4 regions of the Pseudomonas sp. ZY71 genome follow, and region 1 is predicted to be linked to each of the others. Evidence: riboswitches for the same ligand, from Rfam matches in the RefSeq annotation. Region 1 holds a riboswitch; each other region holds the start of a gene.
The links. A riboswitch is a leader RNA that binds a small molecule or an ion and turns the genes downstream of it on or off. The one in region 1 is predicted to bind cobalamin.

Region 1 (5,218 bases):
ATATCGATCACTTCAGCGAAGCGTTTCTTGACGACGCCGTGGTCGACTACGCCACCGACCGCATGGGCGGCCAACTGACCATCAAGGCGCCAAACGCCAAAGTCCCGATGGTCAATGCCGACAGCCCGGTCAACGAGCGTATCAACTACTACCTGCAAACCGAAATCAACCCGGGGCTGGCCAGCCACGGCGGTCAGGTCAGCCTGATCGATGTGGTTGAAGACGGCATCGCCGTGCTGCAGTTCGGTGGCGGCTGCCAGGGCTGCGGCCAGGCGGACGTAACCCTGAAGGAAGGCATCGAGCGCACCTTGCTCGAGCGCATCCCGGAGCTGAAGGGCGTTCGCGACGTGACCGACCACACGCAGAAAGAAAACGCCTACTACTAAGGTGTTCGCTGCGGACATGAAAAACGGCGCCCCGTGAGCGCCGTTTTTTATGGGTGAGTTTTTTATGGATGAAATGTACTGACGCCTTCGCGAGCAGGCTCGCTCCCACCTTTGGAATGCGATCAAATGTGGGAGCGAGCCTGCTCGCGAAGGGGCCTTTATGGGCGATAGAGATGAGCATGCCCGGCGCGATACAGCGATGACTCGCTAAACACCTCACTGCCCAAAACGCGCCCAACCAGAATCAACGCCGTACGCCGAAACCCTTTGGCCTCGACCTTCCCAGCGATATTCGCCAGCGTCCCCACCACCCAATCCTGATCCGGCCACGTCGCCCGGTGAATCACCGCGATCGGGCAATCGGCACCGTAATGCGGCAACAGCTCCGCCAGAATCTTCTGCAGATGGTTGACCCCCAGATGAATCGCCATCGTCGCGCCGTGTTGCGCCAGACTGCCCAGTTCCTCACCGGCCGGCATCGCGGTCTTGTCGGCGTAACGGGTCAGAATCACGCTTTGCGAGACGTCCGGCAGGGTCAGTTCCGCACCTAGCAACGCCGCACAGGCTGCCGTCGCCGTCACCCCGGGAATGATCTCGAACGGAATATTCAGCTCACGCAGGTAACGAATCTGCTCACCAATCGCACCATACAGACTCGGGTCGCCGGAGTGCACCCGCGCCACATCCTGGTCATTGGCATGCGCGGTTTTGATCAGCTCGATGATCTGTTCCAGATGCAATTCAGCGCTGTTGACCACCGTCTCGGCTTGATGACCGTCCAGCACCGCCGCCGGTACCAGCGAGCCTGCATAAATGATCACCGGGCAGCTGCGAATCAGCCGCTGGCCTTTGACGGTGATCAATTCCGGGTCGCCGGGGCCGGCACCGATGAAGTAGACGGTCATGGTTAAATCCTGTGAAAAAGGGGCACGGCAATCGCTTCAGATGAAGATTGCTCATGATCGGTGGCGGGGATTATCGGGAATTTACGCTGCGCCGGCCAATGCCAACGTGGCCTGAGCGTATTTTTGCCGGGAAATCAGCAGTTTTGCCGGTGCCTGAATCAGCTGTTCGGCGAGTGCCAACGCTGCACTTTCCGCCACGCCGTAGCAACCGGTGCGTTCGTAGGCGATCTGCGAATGGTGGCTGAGTCGTTGCTGATAACTGGCCAGTTCTTCACTGCTGAAATACAGCAAGGGCAAAGCCAACTGAGTGGCAAGTTCCTGCAGGCCCGGCTCGTCGCGCTTGAGGTCGATGCTGGCCAACGCCTTGACCGTTTCAAGCTCTATACGGTGCGCCTGTAAGGCTTGGTCGAGTAACGCGCGCAGCGTGCTGGCCGGGCAGCCGCGCTGGCAGCCCAGACCGACCACGAAGGTCGGCGCTGCGCTGTCATCGGTCATGCGTGGTATTGGCCAGCGCTTTTGCGGCGGAACAACCAGGCGCTGATCAGGCCCAGGGCCAGCCAGAACGCCACGTTGGTCAACTGCGAAGCGATTTTGAACTGGGCTTCCAATGCCTCCGGCGCGAGCATCGAATGCACTTCCGGCTGCGGTGCGCCGATCACGTGCGGCACGGCGAGGATGGCCACGCCGAGGATTTTCATCAGCCAGTGGCGGCTGAACGCAATCAGCGACAATCCGACAGCGGTCGAAGCGGCGGTGCCGATCCACCACATCTGGCGTGAAGCCAGATCAGCAGCGGCAGTGCCCGGCAATTCAGGTGGCAGGCCCATCGTCGGTGCCAGTACGAATGTCGCGTAACCAGCCAGGCCCCAGAGCAAGCCTTGCGAGGTTTTGGTCGGTGCGCGCAGGGTGTAGAGGCCCGCGAGCATCAGGGCGAAACCCACCGCAACCACCAGATTGCCGCCTGTGGTCGAGACCACGCGCTGCCAGCCGTCTTCCGGCTCCCAGGCTTCGGCGTCGTGGGTGTGCGCAGCCACGCCAGCGGCGTGTTCGTGAACCGCCACCGGCTCGGACTTCTCGAAGGTTTCCGCCTGCAGAATCAGCGGCGAGACCCAAAAGCTTTGCAGCAGAGTGAGGAGCAGGGCGGCCAGCAGACCGGTGAAACCTGCGGTTTGCGCAATACGCTTGATCATGTCGACAGGTCTCAGTGGCACGGGAACGCGGCGCTGTGGCGGGTATCGTGGGCGGCGTTGTGCACCGCTTCGATGTGCGAGAAACCGGCGAAGTAGACCAGGCTGGCACCAAGGATCGACGCGAAGATCGCGGCGGTCAGGCGTTGGCTCAGGGTGGCGGTGCTGGAAATTTTGTCCGTGTTGCTGCCGGTGCTGCTGATGATCGACATGGCGCTTCCCTCTGGAATGTCAGTGGGTGAATCGAGCGCATGAAAACCCCTGCGGGTCGGGCTCGCAGAGGTTCGAACAGCGCCCGCCCACCGCGGGTTTGTTATGTTCAGCGACGCACGAGGTGCGGGCTGTGTGTTGCGGGCCGGTCTCCGGGCTCACGAGGGGTTGGCGTCAGGCCGACCTGCAAGCGTCACCTTCCCATGTCTTGCTGACACAGTGGTTTTGACGCTTCGCTCGCTTACCGTTGCGGGGGCAGCACCGGACTGACATGGGCTTGAGTAAAGCACATGATTCACCGGTTTCCCGTTTCACCCTGTGAAGGGCACCCGTAACAAGTTGTGTAGGAGAGCATGGGTTGGGGATTTTAGTCAATTTTGTGGGGGGCTTATCCGTTGCTGCGGGTGTTGCTGATTACGGTTCCGCCCTTACGGCCATCCCTTTCAAGGTCTTCGGTAAAATCCCCTGAAATTTCATTCAGGGATCCCCAAACGATGTGGGCCGATGTTCTAGCGCGTTTCGAGAAAAAAGCACCTGCCAGTGTCATGGCTAAATTGGCTCTGGAGCAGGCTATTGCCCCTGAGTGGGTCGATCAGGTTTTCGAAGAGCATCGGCAACGGCAGTATTCTCGTGAGCTGCTGTTCTCGACCATCATCAAGCTGATGTCCCTTGTTTCATTGGGCCTGAAGCCATCCCTGCACGCCGCCGCGCGGCAACTGGAAGATCTTCCTGTCAGTTTGGCGGCTCTCTACGACAAGATCAGTCGTACCGAGCCGGCGCTGTTGCGCGCCCTGGTTACGGGCTGCGCTCAACGCCTGACTCCAACCATAAAAGAGCTGGGTTGCACGACGATGCTGCCGGGTTGGCAGGTTCGGGTAGTGGACGGTAATCACTTGGCATCCACTGAGAAACGTCTGGGAGCTTTACGTCACGAGCGCGGCGCCGCTCGTCCCGGTTTTTCGGTGGTGGCCTACGACCCCGACCTCGATCAGGTCATCGACCTTCAGGCGTGTGAGGATGCCTACGCAAGCGAGCGTGTTTGCGTGCTGCCGCTGTTGGCTGATGCCGAGCCGGGCCAAGTGTGGTTGGCTGATCGACTCTATTGCACGCTCCCGGTCATGGAAGCTTGTGAGCAGGCCCAGACGTCCTTTGTCATTCGCCAGCAAGCCAAGCATCCACGCTTGATTCAAGAAGGTGAGTGGCAAGAGCCGGTGCCTGTGGAAACAGGCACTGTGCGTGAGCAGATCATCCAGGTCAGAGGCGGTTACCAATGTCGGCGTGTCGAGCTGACGCTTCATTCTCCAACGGACTCGGGAGACAGCAGCTTGATGTTCTGGAGCAACCTACCCCAGAGCGTCAGTGCACAGCGGATCGCAGAGCTCTATCGCCGCCGCTGGAGCATTGAAGGTATGTTCCAGCGACTGGAAGCGATTCTGGAAAGTGAAATCGAAACCCTTGGCAGCCCGAAGGCTGCCTTGCTCGGGTTCGCTACTGCGGTATTGGCCTACAACGTCCTGGCCATCCTCAAACGAAGTGTCGAGCAAGCTCACCGGGAGACTCAACCTGAAGGATGGGAAGCTTCCATCTATCACTTGGCGGTTCAGGTCAGGAGTGGTTATGAGGGAATGCAGATTGCACTGCCCTCAGAATATCTTCCCGTTGTCCCTCTGGAGCAACTGGCCCAACGCCTGTTGGAGTTGGCCAGAAACATCCAGCCCAAACAAGTTGCGAAAAGCCCCCGCGGTCCCAAGGTGCCTAAACCCAAGACATGGGTTCAAGGCACAGCGGTCCATGCTCATGTTTCAACGGACAGAGTTATCAAGGCTGCCAAAACGAAAAGACCTTGAAAGGGATGGCCCTTACGGCGGGTCACTTTTTCCAGACGCCGAAAAAGTAACCAAAAAGGCTTGCTCCTACGTGCGGCCCGCTCGCTGGGGCTCGGGGTTCCTTCGCTGCGGGATCGATCCGGGCGCAGCGCCTACGGTTTGCTGCGCTGCACCTCCTCTCGCTGTGTTTGGCTTCGCCAAACGGTCGCTGCGCTCCCACGCCCGGATCAATCCCTCCACTCAGCCTTCCGACGTCGCCTTACAGATCAAGAGCTGCAGCCGAGCTAACGCTCATCCTGTTGAGTGGTGGAAGAGCATGCGGTCGACTTTGGATTTGTGGTGGATTCGCCCCTCACCCCAGCCCTCTCCCGAGGGAGAGGGAGCCGATTTGTGGGCTTTTCAAAATCTGAGTTCGACTCGGTATTGCACGTCGGCGTAGCTCTCCCAAACACCCCGATCAGTCCCTCTAACCTCATGGATAGGGGGCGATTTTTTTGCTTTTTTGAGCCTGAGTTCAACGCGGTATCGCAGGTCGGCGTACCTCTTCCAAACGCCCCGGTCAGTCCCCTCTCCCTCTGGGAGAGGGCTAGGGTGAGGGGCTCTTGATCTGGCTTTTGATCTGGCTTTTTTGCCCCTTCGGCAGGCCGAGCGTAGGTGTTCATCCGGGGGTTAGGCGCGTAGCGCCGTGCGGCGAAGCCGCATTC
Region 2 (5,218 bases), 900 kb from region 1:
CGGCTGGTGACGTAATCGCGATCGAAGAGGTTTTCCACCAGCAGGCTCACGCGGTGTTGGTGGGCGTTGTCGAGGTAGCGATAAGCGTCGGCGTCGACCACTGAATAATTGCCGTACTCGACCTGCTTCGAGCTTTTGATATCGCGGATATAGCGGATCGCACCGCCAACGCCCCACAGGCGATTTTCCGATTCATAACCCACGCGCGAACGGGCGAAGAAGCTCGGGATGTCATTGATGGTCGCCCCCGTGCGGGATTCGGTGAGGTTGCGGGTCATGTCCGCTTGCAGACTCCACTGATCGTTGAGCGCCAGTTTGGCGTCGGCCTCGAAACCGCGCATCTGGATCGTGCCTTCACCGTTGACCCACTGAATGTCATCGAGGGTGATCAGGTCGTCGATCTTGCGTTTGAACAGGGTCACGCTGGCGCTGAATTCGCGATCGAGCAAGAAGCCTTTGTAGTCGACACCGAGTTCAGCGTTGCGGCTTTTTTCCGGTTTGAGATTGCGATTACCGATCTCGTCGCCCGGCTCGTTGACGAACAGTTGCTCGGCGTTCGGCAGTTTGTAAGCGCTGCCGTATTGGCCGCGCACCGACCAATTGTCATTGAGGTCATACAGCGAAGTGAGCATGCCGACCGTGGCACTGTCGCCGCCGCTCATGGCTTCGTGGCGCACACCGATGCTCGGATGCCAGTCGGGCAGGGCGTCGATCTGCGGTCGCAGTTGCGTGTAGAACGCATGGGCTTCGGCCTTGTCGTTGTCGATGATCAACACATCGTCCTGGCCCTTGAACCATTGGTTGTCGCTGCCGAACACCAGCACATGGCCGCCGCGCAGTTCAGCCTTGCCTTCGGCCTGCACGCCCCAATCGGTGAAGCCCCAATAGTCGTTGTGATTGATGACTTGGGTGCCGCCCCCGGCGATATTGTTGACGCGCGTGTAGCGGGTGTCCCAGTCGTTGATATGACTTTTGATGAAGTAGCTCAGGCGCTCGTTGACGGTCTGCTCGAAGGTCGCCGTGGCGATCTGCTGCACGCGGTCGTTGGTGGTGTTGTGGTTGTCGACCGGGCGGGCGAAGTCGAGATTGGCGTCGGCGTATTGGTAGAACAGTTCCAGCCGCGCATCATCGCCAAACGACTGAATCGCCTTGCCACCGAAGGTGGTGACTTCGTAGGCGCGGTTCTTCTCGCTGACGTTTTTCATGTCGCGGTTGCGATAGGGCTGGTAACCGTCGGAGACGTTGTGGCTGACATACGCCAGCAGACCGAGATCGCCAAAACCGTTCGTGAAGATGTTCTCGACCCGAGCGTCTTCGGTGGTGCCGCCGAAACTGTCGACGCCCAGATTCACTTCGCCAGAGGTTTTGCGCGATTGCGGGCTGCGGGTGACGATGTTGATCACACCCGACACGGCTTGAGTGCCGAACAACAGGCTCTGGCCACCCTTGAGCACTTCAATGCGCTCGATGGCATTGGCCGGCAGGGTGTCCAGATAGAGGCCGCCGTACAGGCGATTGTTCAGGCGTACGCCGTCAAGCAGGATCAACGTGTCGTCGTTGCGCCCGCCCAGCAGTGAATAAGTGCCGTAGTCGAACGGACCGTTTTTCGGTGCGACGTACAGACCGGGAATGAACATCTGCATGACGCGGCTGACATCGGCGCTGGGGCCGGCACGTTCGATCTGTTCGCGGCTGACGATCTCGACCTTGCTGCCGAACTTCGCCATCTCGGCGACGGTGGTGGATTCCACAGACGGTGCAGAAACGATTTGTTGATGGAGTTCCAGCGGCGCGTCGTCGGCCAGTAGCAGCGGGCTGAACAGGCAGCCAAGGAACAGGGTTGGAGCAGGAGTGTTGAAAGGTCGAATCATTGTCTTCTCGAAAAGGATCTTCGCAGAAGAGCATGCAGGAGAAGGCATCGCGCACAGCCAATACCGGCCCATGCCCGCCCACCGCAGGATTTTGCCAAACAAAATTTCAGGCCGGTCTCCGGGCTCGCGCGTATCGAGGCTTTCACCTTCCCATGGCCGTCTGGCCACAGTGGTGTATCGAAAGCATCACGCGCATACCGTTGCGGGGGCAGCACCGGACTTGTTCGAAAAGAACGTACCGGTTTCCCGTTTCACCCCATGCACGGCGGCATGGGACACCTGAAACTGGGCGGCATCTGAACATTCGAATGACCGTTCGTCAACTTTCGGGACCCGGGTTATGGGTATGCAAATGGCCAAAGTTGCCTATTGCCAAGCACCCGTCGCGCGCCAGACAATAAGAGTCATTATCACTCGCGAATTATTCCAGCCTCATGTCCGCCGACGAATTATCCCTGCGCAGCGCCGTCAATGACTTGTATTGCGACCATCACGGGTGGTTGAAAGGCTGGTTGCGCAAGCGTCTGAGCAACTCTTTCGATGCGGCCGATCTGGCGCAGGACACCTTCGTTCGGGTCATCAAGGCCCGCAGCGCTCTGGAGATTCGCGAGCCGCGTCCTTACCTGTCGATGATCGCCAAAGGCTTGCTCGTTGACCTGTTCCGCCGCCGTTCGCTGGAGCAATCCTGGCTGGAAGCGCTGGCGGCCATGCCACAAGAGCAACAGCCTTCGCTGGAAGAGCAGGCGATCCTGCTGCAGGCGCTGGTGGAAATCGACCGTCTGCTGCAAGGGCTGGGGCCGAAGGTCAAGCAGACCTTCATCCTGTCGCAGTTCGATGGCCTGACCTACCCGCAGATTGCCGAGCGCTTGAACATCAGCGTGCGCAGCGTCAACAACTACATGGCCAAGGCCATGGAGCATTGCTGTCTGATGCAGATTCAGATGCAACTGGCATGAGCCTGTCGCCCGCCGAACTGCAAGCGATCAGCGCCGCTGCCCGCTGGTACGCGCGTCTGCATTCCGGCATCGCCACCGAGGCCGACCGCGCTGCGTGGAACGACTGGTTGCGCGCCGATCCTGCCCATCAGCAAGCCTGGCAGCAGATGGCGGCGGTCGGCGAACAGATGGCCAGCGTGCCGGGCGCATTGGCGGCACCGGCGTTGCGCGGGGTCGAGCGATCCCGGCGGCAGGTATTGCGCAGCGTGGTGCTGCTGGCGTCGGCCGGGTCGCTGGGCTGGCTGGGCTGGCGCAGTGAGCCGTCGCAAAACCTGCTGGCCGATTTCCGTACCGGCGTGGGCGAGCGGCGCGAGTTTCGTCTGGCCGATGGCAGTGCCTTGCTGCTCAACACCGACACCTCGGTCAATCTGCGTTTCGACGGTCGCCAGCGGACCCTGGAATTACTGTGGGGCGAGATTCTGCTGAGCACCGCGGCCGATTCGTCGCAGCGTCCGTTCAAAGTATTGACCCGGCATGGCCAAGTGTTGGCGTTGGGCACGCGGTTTATCGTCCGCTCACAGGACAGCGGTGGCGAGGTGTCGGTTGTCGAGAAGGCGGTCGAAGTCAGCTCGGCCGGCGGTGGCTCCACCGTGCGTTTGGAAGCCGGACAATCAGTGGCTTTCAACAGTCGTGCGGTAGGCGCGATTCGCCGCAACGATGCGTCGGTCGGTGCCTGGCAGCAAGGCAGCATCATCGCGCTCAACCGTCCTCTGGCCGAGTTGCTGGCGGATATTTCGCGTTACCGCCATGGCGTGCTGCGGTGTGATGCGCGGATCGCCCAACTGAAGGTTTCCGGCGCATTCCCGATCGACAACACCGACCTCGCACTGGCGGCGCTGGAGAGTGGATTCTCCTTGCGCATCACGCGCTACAGCCGTTATTGGGTCAACGTGTCGCCGCCTGCCCAGTGATGGGCACCGTGAACCGGAAATGTTTTTTACAGCGTTTGCACTTTTCACGCACACCGTTCGGCTCATCCCTCAATGAGTTTTTATTCAGCGTTTCTGGGGGAGGGTAAGCATGTCTCGGGTGTACAAGTCTGGTCGTCTGGCGACCGCGGTGAAGGTCGGACTACTGGCGGCAACGACGGCCGGCGTCTGGTCGACGACCACGTTGGCCGCGCCGTTTTCGGCGCAACAGAGTTCGGTTAAATCCTTCGACATTGCCGCTGGCAGCCTGACCGAAGTACTCAGCCATTTCGCCAGTGCGGCGGGGGCAGCGATTTCGTTTGATGCGCAACAAACCGATGGCCTGAAATCCCCTGGCCTCAGAGGCGCATTCGGCACCAGCGAAGGCTTTGCGCGGATTCTTGGCGGCAGCGGCCTGCAAGCCGAACCGCAGGCCAATGGCACCTATGTGCTGCGGCCGGCACCGGTAGTCGGTTCGGCGCTGGAACTGGGGGCCACCAACATCAACGGCCAGTTGCTCGGCGCGACCACGGAAAACAGCGGCTCGTACACTACTGGCGCGGTGACCATCGGCAAAGGCGAGCACTCGCTGCGAGAGACCCCGCAATCGGTCACGGTGATGACGCGCAAAATGCTCGACGACCAGAACCTCAACACCATCGATCAGGTCATGGAAAAGACCCCGGGGGTTACCGTCTACGACTCGACCATGGGCGGCAAATACTTCTACTCCCGTGGCTTTCGCATGTCGGGCCAGTATCAGTACGACGGCGTGCCGCTGGACATGGGCAACCTCTACGTTCAGGCCGACAGTTTCAGCGGTGACATGGCCTATTACGACCGCGTCGAGATCCTTCGCGGCGCGGCCGGGATGATGAAAGGTTCGGGCGGCACCGCCGGCGGGGTGAACTTCGTGCGCAAACGCGGGCAGGCCACAGCGCAAACCGAGATCACCTTGTCGGGCGGCAGTTGGGACAATTATCGCGGACAAGTCGACACCGGTGGCCCGTTGAATGACGCTGGCACCATACGTGGCCGCGCCGTGGTCGCCGAGCAGAGCCGGCATTACTTTGTCGACGACGCCAGCCGCAAGGATCAGGTGTATTACGGCGCGCTCGACTTTGACGTCAGCCCCGACACCACACTCGGACTGGGTGTCGCCTATGAAGACGTCGATGCCAATCCGTGCTGGGGCGGTCTGCCGCGCTACAAGGATCGCAGCGATTTGAAACTCAGTCGTTCGACTTGCCTGGATCCGTCGTGGAATACCTGGCGCAGCCAGCGCACGACGGTGTTCAGTGATCTCAAGCATCAGATCAACGAAGACTGGAGCCTGAAGGTCGCCAGCGTTTACACAAAAAACACGCAGGACATCAAATACGCATTTGCTTCCGGTGCGGTGACTCCGGGCGTCAACACCACCGGCATGCTGGGCAGCATGTAC
Region 3 (5,218 bases), 1.0 Mb from region 1:
ACACGCCGGATTCAGGCTTTGATTGCAGCGGCCTGATCGGTTTTGTCTACCGTGATGCGGCGGGCATCTCTTTGCCACGTTCGACGCGTGAGTTGATCGTTATGCAGGCACCGAATGTCGGCAAGGAAGGCTTGCAGACTGGCGACCTGATTTTCTTCGCCACCAATGGCGGTTCGCAGGTCAGTCATGCGGGGATTTACGTCGGCGAAGGGCGCTTTGTGCATGCGCCGGCCACGGGTGGCACGGTCAAGCTCGACAGCCTGTCGAAGGCGTACTGGCAGAAGGCTTATCTGAGTGCCAAGCGGGTGTTGCAGCCGGAGCATCTGGCGCATAACCCTTAATTCAAGTTGCCCAAAATCTAATGTGTAGGAGTGAGCCTGCTCGCGATGACGGTGTCACATTCAACATCAATGTTGAATGATCGACCGCTATCGCGAGCAGGCTCACTCCTACAGTTGTTTGTGCATGGCTAAAATTATTTGCTGGCTGAGACTCGCCACACCTTGTTGCCAACATCATCCGCCACCAGCAAGCCCCCCTGCTGATCGATCACCACGCCCACCGGCCGACCGAGTGCATTCTCGTCCTTGTCGAGGAACCCGGTCAGCACATCCACCGGTTTGCCGCTCGGCTTGCCACCGGTGAACGGTACGAAAATCACTTTGTAGCCACTGTGCGGTTTGCGGTTCCATGAACCGTGCTGGCCGATAAAGGCACCTTCCTTGAACTGCGCCGGCAGGTTGTTGCCCTCGGCGAACGTCAGGCCCAAAGACGCAGTGTGCGGCCCGACTGCATAATCCGGGGCGATGGCTTTGGCCACCAGATCCGGGTTTTGCGGCGTAACGCGGACATCGACATGCTGGCCGTAGTAACTGAACGGCCAGCCATAGAAGCCACCGTCCTTCACGGAAGTGATGTAGTCCGGCACCAGATCACTGCCGATCTCGTCGCGTTCGTTGACCGCTGTCCACAGCGCGCCACTTTTCGGCTCCCAGGCCAGGCCATTGGGGTTGCGGATGCCCGAGGCGAAGATGCGGTGATTGCCGGTCGCCCGATCGACTTCCCAGATCGCCGCGCGGCCTTCTTCCTTATCCAGACCATTTTCGCCGACGTTGCTGTTCGAGCCGACCGTGACGTACAGCTTGCTGCCGTCCTTGCTGGCGATGACGTTTTTCGTCCAGTGGTGATTCAGCGTACCGCCGGGCAAATCGACAACCTTGATTGGCTGTGACTTGATCTCGGTCGCGCCGGGTTCGTAGTTGAAGCGCAGCAGGCGATCGGTATCGGCGACGTACAGGTCATTGCCAACCAGCGTCATACCGAACGGCGAGTTGAGGTTCTGCAGGAATACCGTGCGGGTTTCTGCGACACCATCATGATCGGCGTCACGCAGCAAGGTGATGCGGTTCGGACTCGGCACGCCCGCGCCAGCCTTGCCCATGACCTTTTTCATCACCCAGCCACGAATGCCGCTGCTGTCATCCGGTTTTGGCGGGGCGTTGGTTTCCGCCACCAGCACATCGCCGTTGGGCAGCACATAGAGCCAGCGCGGATGATCGAGGCCTTCCGCGAATGCAGCGACTTGCGTGCCAGTCGCTGCCGTCGGTTTAGCGCCCTCCGGCCAGCCGATCGCCGGGGCAATGTTCACCGTCGGAATCAGGGTCTTGTTTGGTTCAGGCAATTTCGGTGACGGGCCGGTGCCGTCGGAGACTTGCAGGCTGGAGGTCTCACCGCAGGCGGCGAGCCCTCCGGCGAAGGCGATGACAAAAACGAGCTGGGGCTTGCGCATTGCTGAATCTTCCCTATGAATGCATTCCTAATCATAGAGGAGGGCGCAAGCCCGATGGTTCAACTGCTCAGCCGCGGGCTTCCTTGAACAGCACGGCGATGCCCGGGTGATAATTGCCGGCTTCGCTGCGCAACTTGCGGTAGGCGTAAGGGAAATACCAGGCGACCGCGCAGGTGTGTTCCTTTTGCAGGTCGTCGACCATGTCCTGCAGCTCTTCAGGGCTGGCGCTGTGCTGGGCTTTTTGCGGCGCGACAAACAGGCAGCCGAGCTTGAGATCGCTGGCGTAGCTGATGCGCTTGGCGTCGTTAGTGATATCCAGCAGGGCCTGGGTCAGATTCAGGTTGGTAACCTTTGGCCAGCGCTGAGTGGCCTGGATAAAGGCGCGGTCTTCGGCGCCGGCGAGAAACAGATCGGCGCGGGCATTGCGCTCGCCTTCTTCGTTCTGTTTGCGCGTGACAGTGTCGTTCAAAGTGACCAGCTCAGCCATCCAGGCCGCCGCCGAGAGCAATCCGAGATTGGCTTTCTCGTCATGCCAGTAAGGGGTGTCGCTGTCGCCGCGCACGGCGTTGTAGCGGTCGATACAGTCAAACCAGCGTTCAAGCACCGGGCGCAGGAATTCCAGGCGCGGGTTGCTGATGATCATGCCTTGCATCGTCATCATCCTTTATTGTTGTAGTGGGCTTTTCGAGAAAAGCATGGCTCTTTGATATCATTTGTATCAGTGTGGCACAAGATTGGCGGCAGATAAGTGATCGGCGGCAGTTATTCGCCCGATGGCCGCCTCTTTAATTGACGCTCCACCCCCAACCCTCTAACCTTCGCGGCTTGTTTCAGGTGCTCTGTGACCTGCGTCGACAGAGTGAAACAGGGAAGCCGGTGAGGGTTGTCTTCAAGCGAAGAACCACCACGATCCCGGCGCTGCCCCCGCAACGGTAAATGAGTGAAAACTGCGCCTTGAGCCACTGCCTCGAAAGAAGCGGGAAGGCGCGCAGTCAGGCCAACGCCGCTCATGAGCCCGGAGACCGGCCTGATCCATCCAGCGGCATCACGGTGGGCGATGCCAGGCTTTTTGCCGTCTATTCTTGTGCCTGCCCGCCGTTATCCAGCCTCAACGGAGAGCTCCCCCATGACTGATTCCCCCGAGCGCGACGAACGCCATCTGGCGCGTATGCAGCGCAAAAAAGCCGTGATCGACGAACGCATCGCCAACTCGCCTGACGAGTGCGGTCTGGTGCTGGTGCTGACCGGCAATGGCAAAGGCAAAAGCAGCTCGGCCTTCGGCATGCTTGCGCGCGCCATGGGCCACGGCATGCAGTGCGGCGTGGTGCAGTTCATCAAGGGCCGCAACAGCACCGGCGAAGAGTTGTTTTTCCGCCGCTTCCCCGAGCAAGTGCGCTTTCACGTGATGGGCGAAGGATTCACTTGGGAAACCCAGGACCGCCAGCGTGACATCGCCGCTGCCGAAGCCGCGTGGGCGGTGTCCCGTGAGTTGCTGCGTGATCCGTCGATCGGTCTGGTGGTGCTCGACGAACTGAACATCGCCCTCAAGCACGGTTACCTCGATCTCGATCAGGTGCTCAGCGATTTGCAGGCGCGTCCGCCGATGCAGCACGTGATCGTCACCGGTCGCGCGGCCAAGCCGGAAATGATCGAAATGGGCGACACGGTCACCGAAATGGGCATGCTCAAACACGCCTTCCAGGCCGGCATCAAAGCGCAGAAAGGCGTCGAACTTTGAATCAACCACGTCACTGCCCGGCGGTCCTCATCGCCGCGCCGGCCTCCGGTCAGGGCAAGACCACCGTCACCGCCGCGCTCGCCCGTTTGCATCGCAATCAGGGGCGCAAAGTACGCGTGTTCAAATGCGGCCCGGACTTCCTTGATCCGATGATTCTTGAGCGCGCCAGCGGTGCGCCGGTCTATCAATTGGACATGTGGATGGTCGGCGAGCAGGAAAGTCGTCGTCTGTTGTGGGAAGCCGCCGCCGAGGCCGATCTGATTCTGATCGAAGGCGTGATGGGTCTGTTCGACGGCACGCCTTCCAGCGCTGATCTGGCGCGGCATTTCGGTGTGCCTGTGCTTGGCGTGATCGATGGGACGGCGATGGCGCAGACCTTTGGTGCGTTGGCGCTGGGCTTGGCGAAGTACCAGCCGGATCTGCCGTTTGCCGGCGTGCTGGCCAATCGTGTCGGTACTTTGCGACATGCGCAATTGCTCGAAGGCAGTCTCACGGAAGGTCTGCGCTGGTACGGCGCGTTGTCCCGCGAAACGGGTATCGAACTGCCGAGTCGCCATCTCGGCCTGGTCCAGGCCAGCGAACTGAATGACCTCGATGTGCGTCTCGACGCGGCTGCCGACGCTCTCGCCAGTAGCTGTGAGGTAGCGCTGCCGCCGGCGGTTGAGTTCGCCGCGCCTGACGTCATCGCTGTAGAGCCGCTGCTGAAGAATGTGCGAATCGCGGTCGCCCGTGATGAAGCGTTTGCTTTCACCTATGGCGCGAGTCTCGATCTGTTGCGGGCGATGGGCGCCGAGTTGAGTTTCTTCTCGCCGATCCGCGATACGCAATTGCCGGAGGCGGATAGCTTGTATCTGCCCGGTGGTTATCCGGAGTTGCATCACGTTGCGCTGGCGCAGAACACCGCGATGGTTGAAGCGATTCGCGCGCATCATGCAGCGGGTAAACCGTTGCTCGCTGAATGTGGCGGGATGCTGTATTTGCTGGATTCTTTGACTGACGTTGAAGGCACTCGCGCTGAGTTGGTTGGGCTGCTTAAGGGCGATGCGGTGATGCAGAAGCGTCTGGCGGCACTGGCCCTGCAAGCGGTCGATCTGCCGGAAGGTTCGCTGCGTGGGCACACTTATCATCATTCCCTGACCACCACCGAATTGACACCGATTGCCCGTGGCTTGAGCCCGAATGGTGGGCGTGGGGCCGAGGCGGTTTATCGGGAAGGGCGGATGACGGCGTCGTACGTGCACTTTTATTTCCCGTCGAATCCGGTGGCTGTCGCTGCACTGTTTGCGCCTGATTCCGAAGGCGCCTTCGCGAGCAGGCTCGCTCCCACAGTTGAAACGGTGGTGACTGAAGCAATGCAATCCCCTGTGGGAGCGAGCCTGCTCGCGAAAGGGCCATGACCGACAACACATTCTCCGAAGCCGAGCGCCAAGCCGTCTATAAAGCCATCGCCGAACGCCGCGACATGCGCCACTTCACCGGCGGCACGGTCGAACCGGAGCTGCTGCGCCGACTCTTGGAAGCCGCCCACCAGGCCCCAAGCGTCGGCCTGATGCAGCCCTGGCGCTTCATCCGTATCAGCGACCGCAACCTGCGCGGGCAGATCCAGAACCTCGTGGAAGAAGAACGCGTCCGCACCGCCGAAGCCCTCGGCGAACGCAGTGACGAGTTCATGAAACTCAAGGTCGAGGGGC
Region 4 (5,218 bases), 180 kb from region 1:
TGTCGAGGTGGTTGGCCGGTTCGTCCAGCAACAGGATTTGCGGTCGCTGCGCCAGGGCCCGAGCAATGTGTACCCGTTGTCGCTCACCACCCGACAGGCTGCGCCACAGGCGCGTGCGCAGGTGCATCGCGTCAACGTCAGTCAACGCCTGCTCGACGATGGCGTCGTCCACCTGCGACCACGGTTGCAGCGCCGACAGCCATGGCGTGCGACCCAGCGCCACGGCATCGAACACGCGAATGCCGTCGTCGGTGTCGGCTTGTTGTTCAACGACCGCGAGTTTTTGCGCAATGCTGCGCCGGGCCATTTTGCCCAAGCGCTGACCTTCGAGCAGCACCTCGCCAGCGCTCGGTTCGCGCAACCCGGCCAGCAGTTTGAGCAGGGTGGATTTGCCGGATCCATTCGGCCCGACGATGCCGAGGGTTTCGCCGCGCTGAACTTCAAGGCTGACACCGCTGAGCAACTCGGCGCCGCGCACTCTGAAGCTCAGACCAGAACAGCTCAAAACACTGCTCATCGCGCCGATCTCCGACCCACCAGAATCAGGGCAAACACCGGCGCCCCGACCAATGCAGTAATCACCCCGACCGGAATCACCTGGCCCTTGATCAACGTGCGTGACAACACATCGGCAGCAATCAGAAACACCGCACCACCCAAGGCACTGGCCGGCAGCAGTCGTGCATGACCCGTGCCAAGCAACAGCCGCGCTGCATGGGGAATCACCAGCCCGACAAAACCGATCGAACCGACAATCGACACCATCACCGCCGTCACCAACGCCGCGCAGCCAATCAGCAGAATCTGTACGCGTCGCACCGGAATACCGAGGGATGCCGCCGAGTCCGCACCAAAGGTAAACGCATCCAGCGCGCGCCGATGCCACAGACACACGACCAACCCGAACACGGCCACCGGCACCGCCAGCCACACCGACGGCCAACGCACGCCACCAAGATTGCCCAGCAGCCAGAACATGATCCCGCGTGCCTGCTCGGAGCTTGCCGAGCGGGTAATCAGAAACGCCGTCAGCGCATTGAACAGCTGAGAACCGGCGATCCCGGCAAGAATGATCTGCCCGGTGCCGCTGGCCGAACCGCTGACCCGCGCCAGCAGAATCACCAGCACGAACGCCGTGACCGCGCCGGCGAAGGCACCGACTGACAGCGAAATCATCCCTGCGCCAACACCGAGCAGCGCCACCATCACGGCTCCGGTCGAGGCGCCGGCAGAAATCCCCAGCAGATACGGATCGGCCAACGGGTTGCGCAACAGCGACTGCAAAATCACCCCGCACGTTGCCAACCCGGCACCGCACGCCGCTGCGACCAGTGCGCGGGTCAAACGGTAATTCCAGACGATGCCTTCATCGATTGGGTCGAGCGCGTACCCGGCGCCCCACAATTTGTTCGCCAGCACTTGCATGACCACGCCCGGCTCAATCGAGGTCTCACCAATGGCCACGCCTGCAACCACTGCAATCAACAGCGTCGCCAGGGCCAGCAACGTACGGATCAGGCTGGCACTCATTGCGACAGGTCATAGCCGTTGATGGCCGTAGCCAGTTGCTCGATGCCGTCGAACATGCGCAGGCTCGCCTGCATGGCCATGGCGTCAAGAATGATGATGCGGTTGTGTTTCACCGCGTCCATGTTGCGCGTCACCGGATCGCTGCGCAGGAAGGCGAGTTTCTTTTCATAGTCGTCGGCGGGGAAACGTCGACGATCCATGCGCGCGATGACGAGGAAGGTCGGATTGGCTTTGGCGATGGTTTCCCAGCCGACCGTTGGCCACTCTTCATCGGACTCCACCACGTTGCGCACGCCGAGGGTGTTGAGCATGAAATCAGGAATGCCTTTGTGTCCGGCCACGAACGGCTCGATGTCCATTTGTGCGCTGGAGAACCAGACCAGCGCGCTGGCATCCTTCAGCCGTTTGCCCTGGGCGGTGGCAATCGATTTGGCGAGGCTGGCCTTGAGTTCGTCGTTGAGCTGCTGGCCACGCTCCTGCACATCAAAGATCTGCGCCAGTTGGCTCACGCTTTTGTAAATCGTCTCGATGCGAAACGGTGCCAGTCGCGTACCGTCGGCGCCGACCAAGTTGTCCTTGGCTTCGCAATCGGAGGGCAGCAGGTAGGTCGGAATCTTCAGCTCATGAAATTGCTCGCGGGTGCCGACCGCGCCTTGCGGGCCGACCATCCATTCCAGCTCCACGGCGACCAGTTCCGGGCGCTTGCCGATCACCGATTCGAAACTCGGCTCGTTGTCAGCCAGACGCTCGATCTTGTCGTTCTGCGCCTTGTACTTGTCCAGCACGTTGTTGAACCACAGCGACGTGCCGACGACTTTGTCGCCCAGGCCCATGGCGTAGAGCATTTCCGTGCCGGCCTGGCCGATGGTCACGGTGCGCGTCGGGGCGTGCTGGAAGGTCAGGCTGCTGCCGCAGTTTTCGACGGTCAGTGGATAGACAGTCGGCGCCGCCTGGGCCATGGCGCCAAGGGTCAGGCCGGTGATGAGGGTGGCGATGCGGGGCAGCAGCATGGGGCAGTCTCCGAGGGAACCGTACGGGGAGCGGGAGAGTACGGTCTGGAAACACACCATCGAACGCGGTCAGGAAAACAGCGCAAGGCCGGGCAGCCAACGAAGACGCGCACGGCACGATGTCCTTCCCGGACACCCCGCCGGTTAGTAATCACTGTGCCGGCAGGTCTCCTGACTGATGCGTCATCGCCTTGGCTCCGGCCTTCCCGGGGTTCACCCAGTGGCAGTCGTGGAGCAGGCTCGGCACCTACAGTTGCGGGGGCAGTTCCGATCAATGCTGTGCAAGCACCTCGGATTCCCTATTAGTCCCCTTCGGGAACCGACGGCGGCATGGTAGTCGATCGAGCCGCTGAAGGGGAGACGAATCTGCCGTGGCGAGGATCAGTGCTGGCTCATCAAACCGTGCAACACGCCCAGACGCAGGCCCGGTTCGGAGGGCAGCATTTGTGCAATGCCGAACACTTTGAATGCCGCGAGCATCAACACCAGACCGCCGGGCAGAATGCTCTGGCGGTGTGGTTGCAGACCGGCCAGCTTGAGCTGTTGCACGTTGTTCACTTTCAGCAAAAGCAGCGACAGGCGCAGCAGCCCGCCATAGGTGATGCCGGCCTGACCGAAGTCGTTGAGGCGATTGGCCTTGAGCACTTTGGCCAGCATGCGCGCAGTGCCGGACGAACCGATGGTTTGCTGCCAGCCCTGAGCACGGTAGCGCCGGGCAACCTTTTCAAACTGCAGGATGGCGAAGCGTTCGGCCTCCTGTAGCGCGCCGGCAGACACGTCACCGCCACGAAAGAACCGCGTGCTCAAGGTGCCGCTGCCGATGGCGATGCTTTCGGTGAGCAATGGTTGTGAGCCTTGGCCGAGGATCAGCTCGGTGGAGCCGCCGCCGATGTCGACCACCAGCCGCATGTCTGCGGCGCTCGGCAAGGCGTGGGTCACGCCGGCGTAGACCAGCCGCGCCTCTTCATGGCCGCAAATGACGTCGATGGGAAAGCCCAGATGCCGCTCGGCGCTGGCCAGAAACAGTTGCGCGTTGTCCGCTTCACGCACCGCGCTGGTGGCCACCGCACGAACCCGGCCGGCTTCGAAACCGCGCAGTTTCTTGCCGAACCGCGCCAATGCCTGCCAGCCGCGATCCAGTGCCAACGCATCCAGCGCGCCACCGTCAAAACCTTCAGCGAGGCGCACCGGTTCACGCAGGGTTTTCACTTCCTGAATCTGCAAGCCTTTGCGGCTGCGCACCGACTGGCCGATCATCAGGCGAAAGGCATTCGAACCCAGGTCGATGGCGGCAAACAGCGAGGCGTCGTCTTTCATGGGAGTCCTTGCAGAGCGTCCGTCGGGAGGCGCGAGACGGTTTGCGAGGATTCTGCCGTAATCTTGATGACATCCTGATGACGGGGCAGGGGCGGTTCAATGAATTTGCGGCTGTCATGACACTGTCATTATCCGGCGTCTATGCTGAGGCCAATACATCGCGTGTTCTTAAAGTTTTTGCTGCCAGTTTTGGCAGCTTTTTTTTGCCCGCGATTTGGCAATGCCGCGAACTGATCGTTCCCACGCTCCGCGTGGTAATGCCTCTAGGGACGCTCCGCGTCCAGTGACGCGGAGCGTCACGGGCTGCATTCCCACGCGGAGCGTGGGAACGATCAGGGGTAAGGGGGATGCGTCAGCAGGCTTGCGGGGTTTCGCCGCGGGCCAGGCGTGCGTTGATGTCGTCGATGACCTCAGGCAGTTCGGCGATGGTGTCGATCAGATAATGCGGACGCGAAGGCGCGAACATCTTGCCAATTCGCTCACGTTCCTCTGCCAGACGATCCGATGGCAGCGCTTTGAACTGCTCATAGGTCAGCCCCAACGCATTCCCCGAGCAGGTCAACGCCACCGTCCACATCCCCGCGCTACGCCCTTCAAGAATTCCGGGCCAGGTGTCATCGACCTTGACGCACGCCGCCACGTCACTGATGCCCAAGGCAATCACGTTGGCCAACGCCTGCGCCGGATAGGGCCGGCCATTCGGCACCTCATCGGTGGCGACGACATGGTCAGCGACGTAGCCATTTTCCCGCGCCAGTTCGACGACCTTGGCCATCACCACCGCCGGATAACCGGAGCACGAACCAATTTTCAAACCCTTGTCGCGCAACGCTGCAATCGCCTCGAGCGCACCCGGTATCAACGCCGAATGCAGGGCGATTTTCTCGATCTGCAACGGCATGAAGCGCTCGTAGATCGCCGTGACATCGTCGTCACTCGGCAAGCGATCAAACGCTGCACGATAACGCTCGGCAATCTGCGGCAGGTTGCACAGGGTGCGGATGTGATCCCACTTGCCCATGCCCATCGGCCCGCGCGCTTCTTCCAGCGACACCGCGACGCCGAACTCGGCAAAGGCCTCGACGAATATCTGCGTCGGTGCAAACGAGCCGAAATCGACAACGGTGCCGGCCCAGTCGAGGATCGCGGCTTGCAGGTGAGTCGGTTGTTGGTACTGCATGGTCAATCTCCGTTTTCAGGTAAGCATGGGCCGTCCCTCGGTGATGAGGTAGGCGGTTCAAGGGGCAGTGCTGATCAGGTCAGCGGTGGATTCGCATCAAACAGTTCGGCAATTACTGGCCGGTTCCTGCGGATGCCGAGGCAGCACAGGTGGTATTCGATAAAGAACGGGTGGTCGACAA

Region 2: linked by a shared signal. The riboswitch ahead of VY732_RS17065 (TonB-dependent receptor plug domain-containing protein) and the one ahead of VY732_RS13080 (CbtB domain-containing protein) in region 1 are both predicted to bind cobalamin.
Region 3: linked by a shared signal. The riboswitch ahead of cobO (cob(I)yrinic acid a,c-diamide adenosyltransferase) and the one ahead of VY732_RS13080 (CbtB domain-containing protein) in region 1 are both predicted to bind cobalamin.
Region 4: linked by a shared signal. The riboswitch ahead of VY732_RS12295 (ABC transporter substrate-binding protein) and the one ahead of VY732_RS13080 (CbtB domain-containing protein) in region 1 are both predicted to bind cobalamin.

Annotation. Positions count from the first base shown of each region.
Region 1 is NZ_CP144274.1:2,939,296-2,944,513, forward strand. Features, by position in the region: gene nfuA (Fe-S biogenesis protein NfuA) at 1-386, shown strand, start outside; gene cobM (precorrin-4 C(11)-methyltransferase) at 545-1,291, opposite strand; gene VY732_RS13070 (cobalamin biosynthesis protein) at 1,373-1,786, opposite strand; gene VY732_RS13075 (CbtA family protein) at 1,783-2,481, opposite strand; gene VY732_RS13080 (CbtB domain-containing protein) at 2,493-2,690, opposite strand; cobalamin riboswitch at 2,815-3,036, opposite strand; gene VY732_RS13085 (IS4 family transposase) at 3,234-4,535, shown strand.
Region 2 is NZ_CP144274.1:3,838,430-3,843,647, reverse strand. Features, by position in the region: gene VY732_RS17065 (TonB-dependent receptor plug domain-containing protein) at 1-1,871, opposite strand, end outside; cobalamin riboswitch at 1,964-2,169, opposite strand; gene VY732_RS17060 (sigma-70 family RNA polymerase sigma factor) at 2,306-2,827, shown strand; gene VY732_RS17055 (FecR domain-containing protein) at 2,824-3,777, shown strand; gene VY732_RS17050 (TonB-dependent siderophore receptor) at 3,887-5,218, shown strand, end outside.
Region 3 is NZ_CP144274.1:1,895,116-1,900,333, forward strand. Features, by position in the region: gene VY732_RS08445 (C40 family peptidase) at 1-341, shown strand, start outside; gene VY732_RS08450 (PQQ-dependent sugar dehydrogenase) at 476-1,789, opposite strand; gene VY732_RS08455 (hypothetical protein) at 1,857-2,441, opposite strand; cobalamin riboswitch at 2,605-2,834, shown strand; gene cobO (cob(I)yrinic acid a,c-diamide adenosyltransferase) at 2,916-3,527, shown strand; gene VY732_RS08465 (cobyrinate a,c-diamide synthase) at 3,524-4,924, shown strand; gene bluB (5,6-dimethylbenzimidazole synthase) at 4,921-5,218, shown strand, end outside.
Region 4 is NZ_CP144274.1:2,758,161-2,763,378, forward strand. Features, by position in the region: partial or broken gene VY732_RS12285 (ABC transporter ATP-binding protein) at 1-421, opposite strand, end outside; gene VY732_RS12290 (FecCD family ABC transporter permease) at 514-1,518, opposite strand; gene VY732_RS12295 (ABC transporter substrate-binding protein) at 1,527-2,540, opposite strand; cobalamin riboswitch at 2,685-2,879, opposite strand; gene VY732_RS12300 (Ppx/GppA family phosphatase) at 2,922-3,857, opposite strand; gene phnX (phosphonoacetaldehyde hydrolase) at 4,210-5,037, opposite strand; gene VY732_RS12310 (LysR substrate-binding domain-containing protein) at 5,112-5,218, opposite strand, start outside.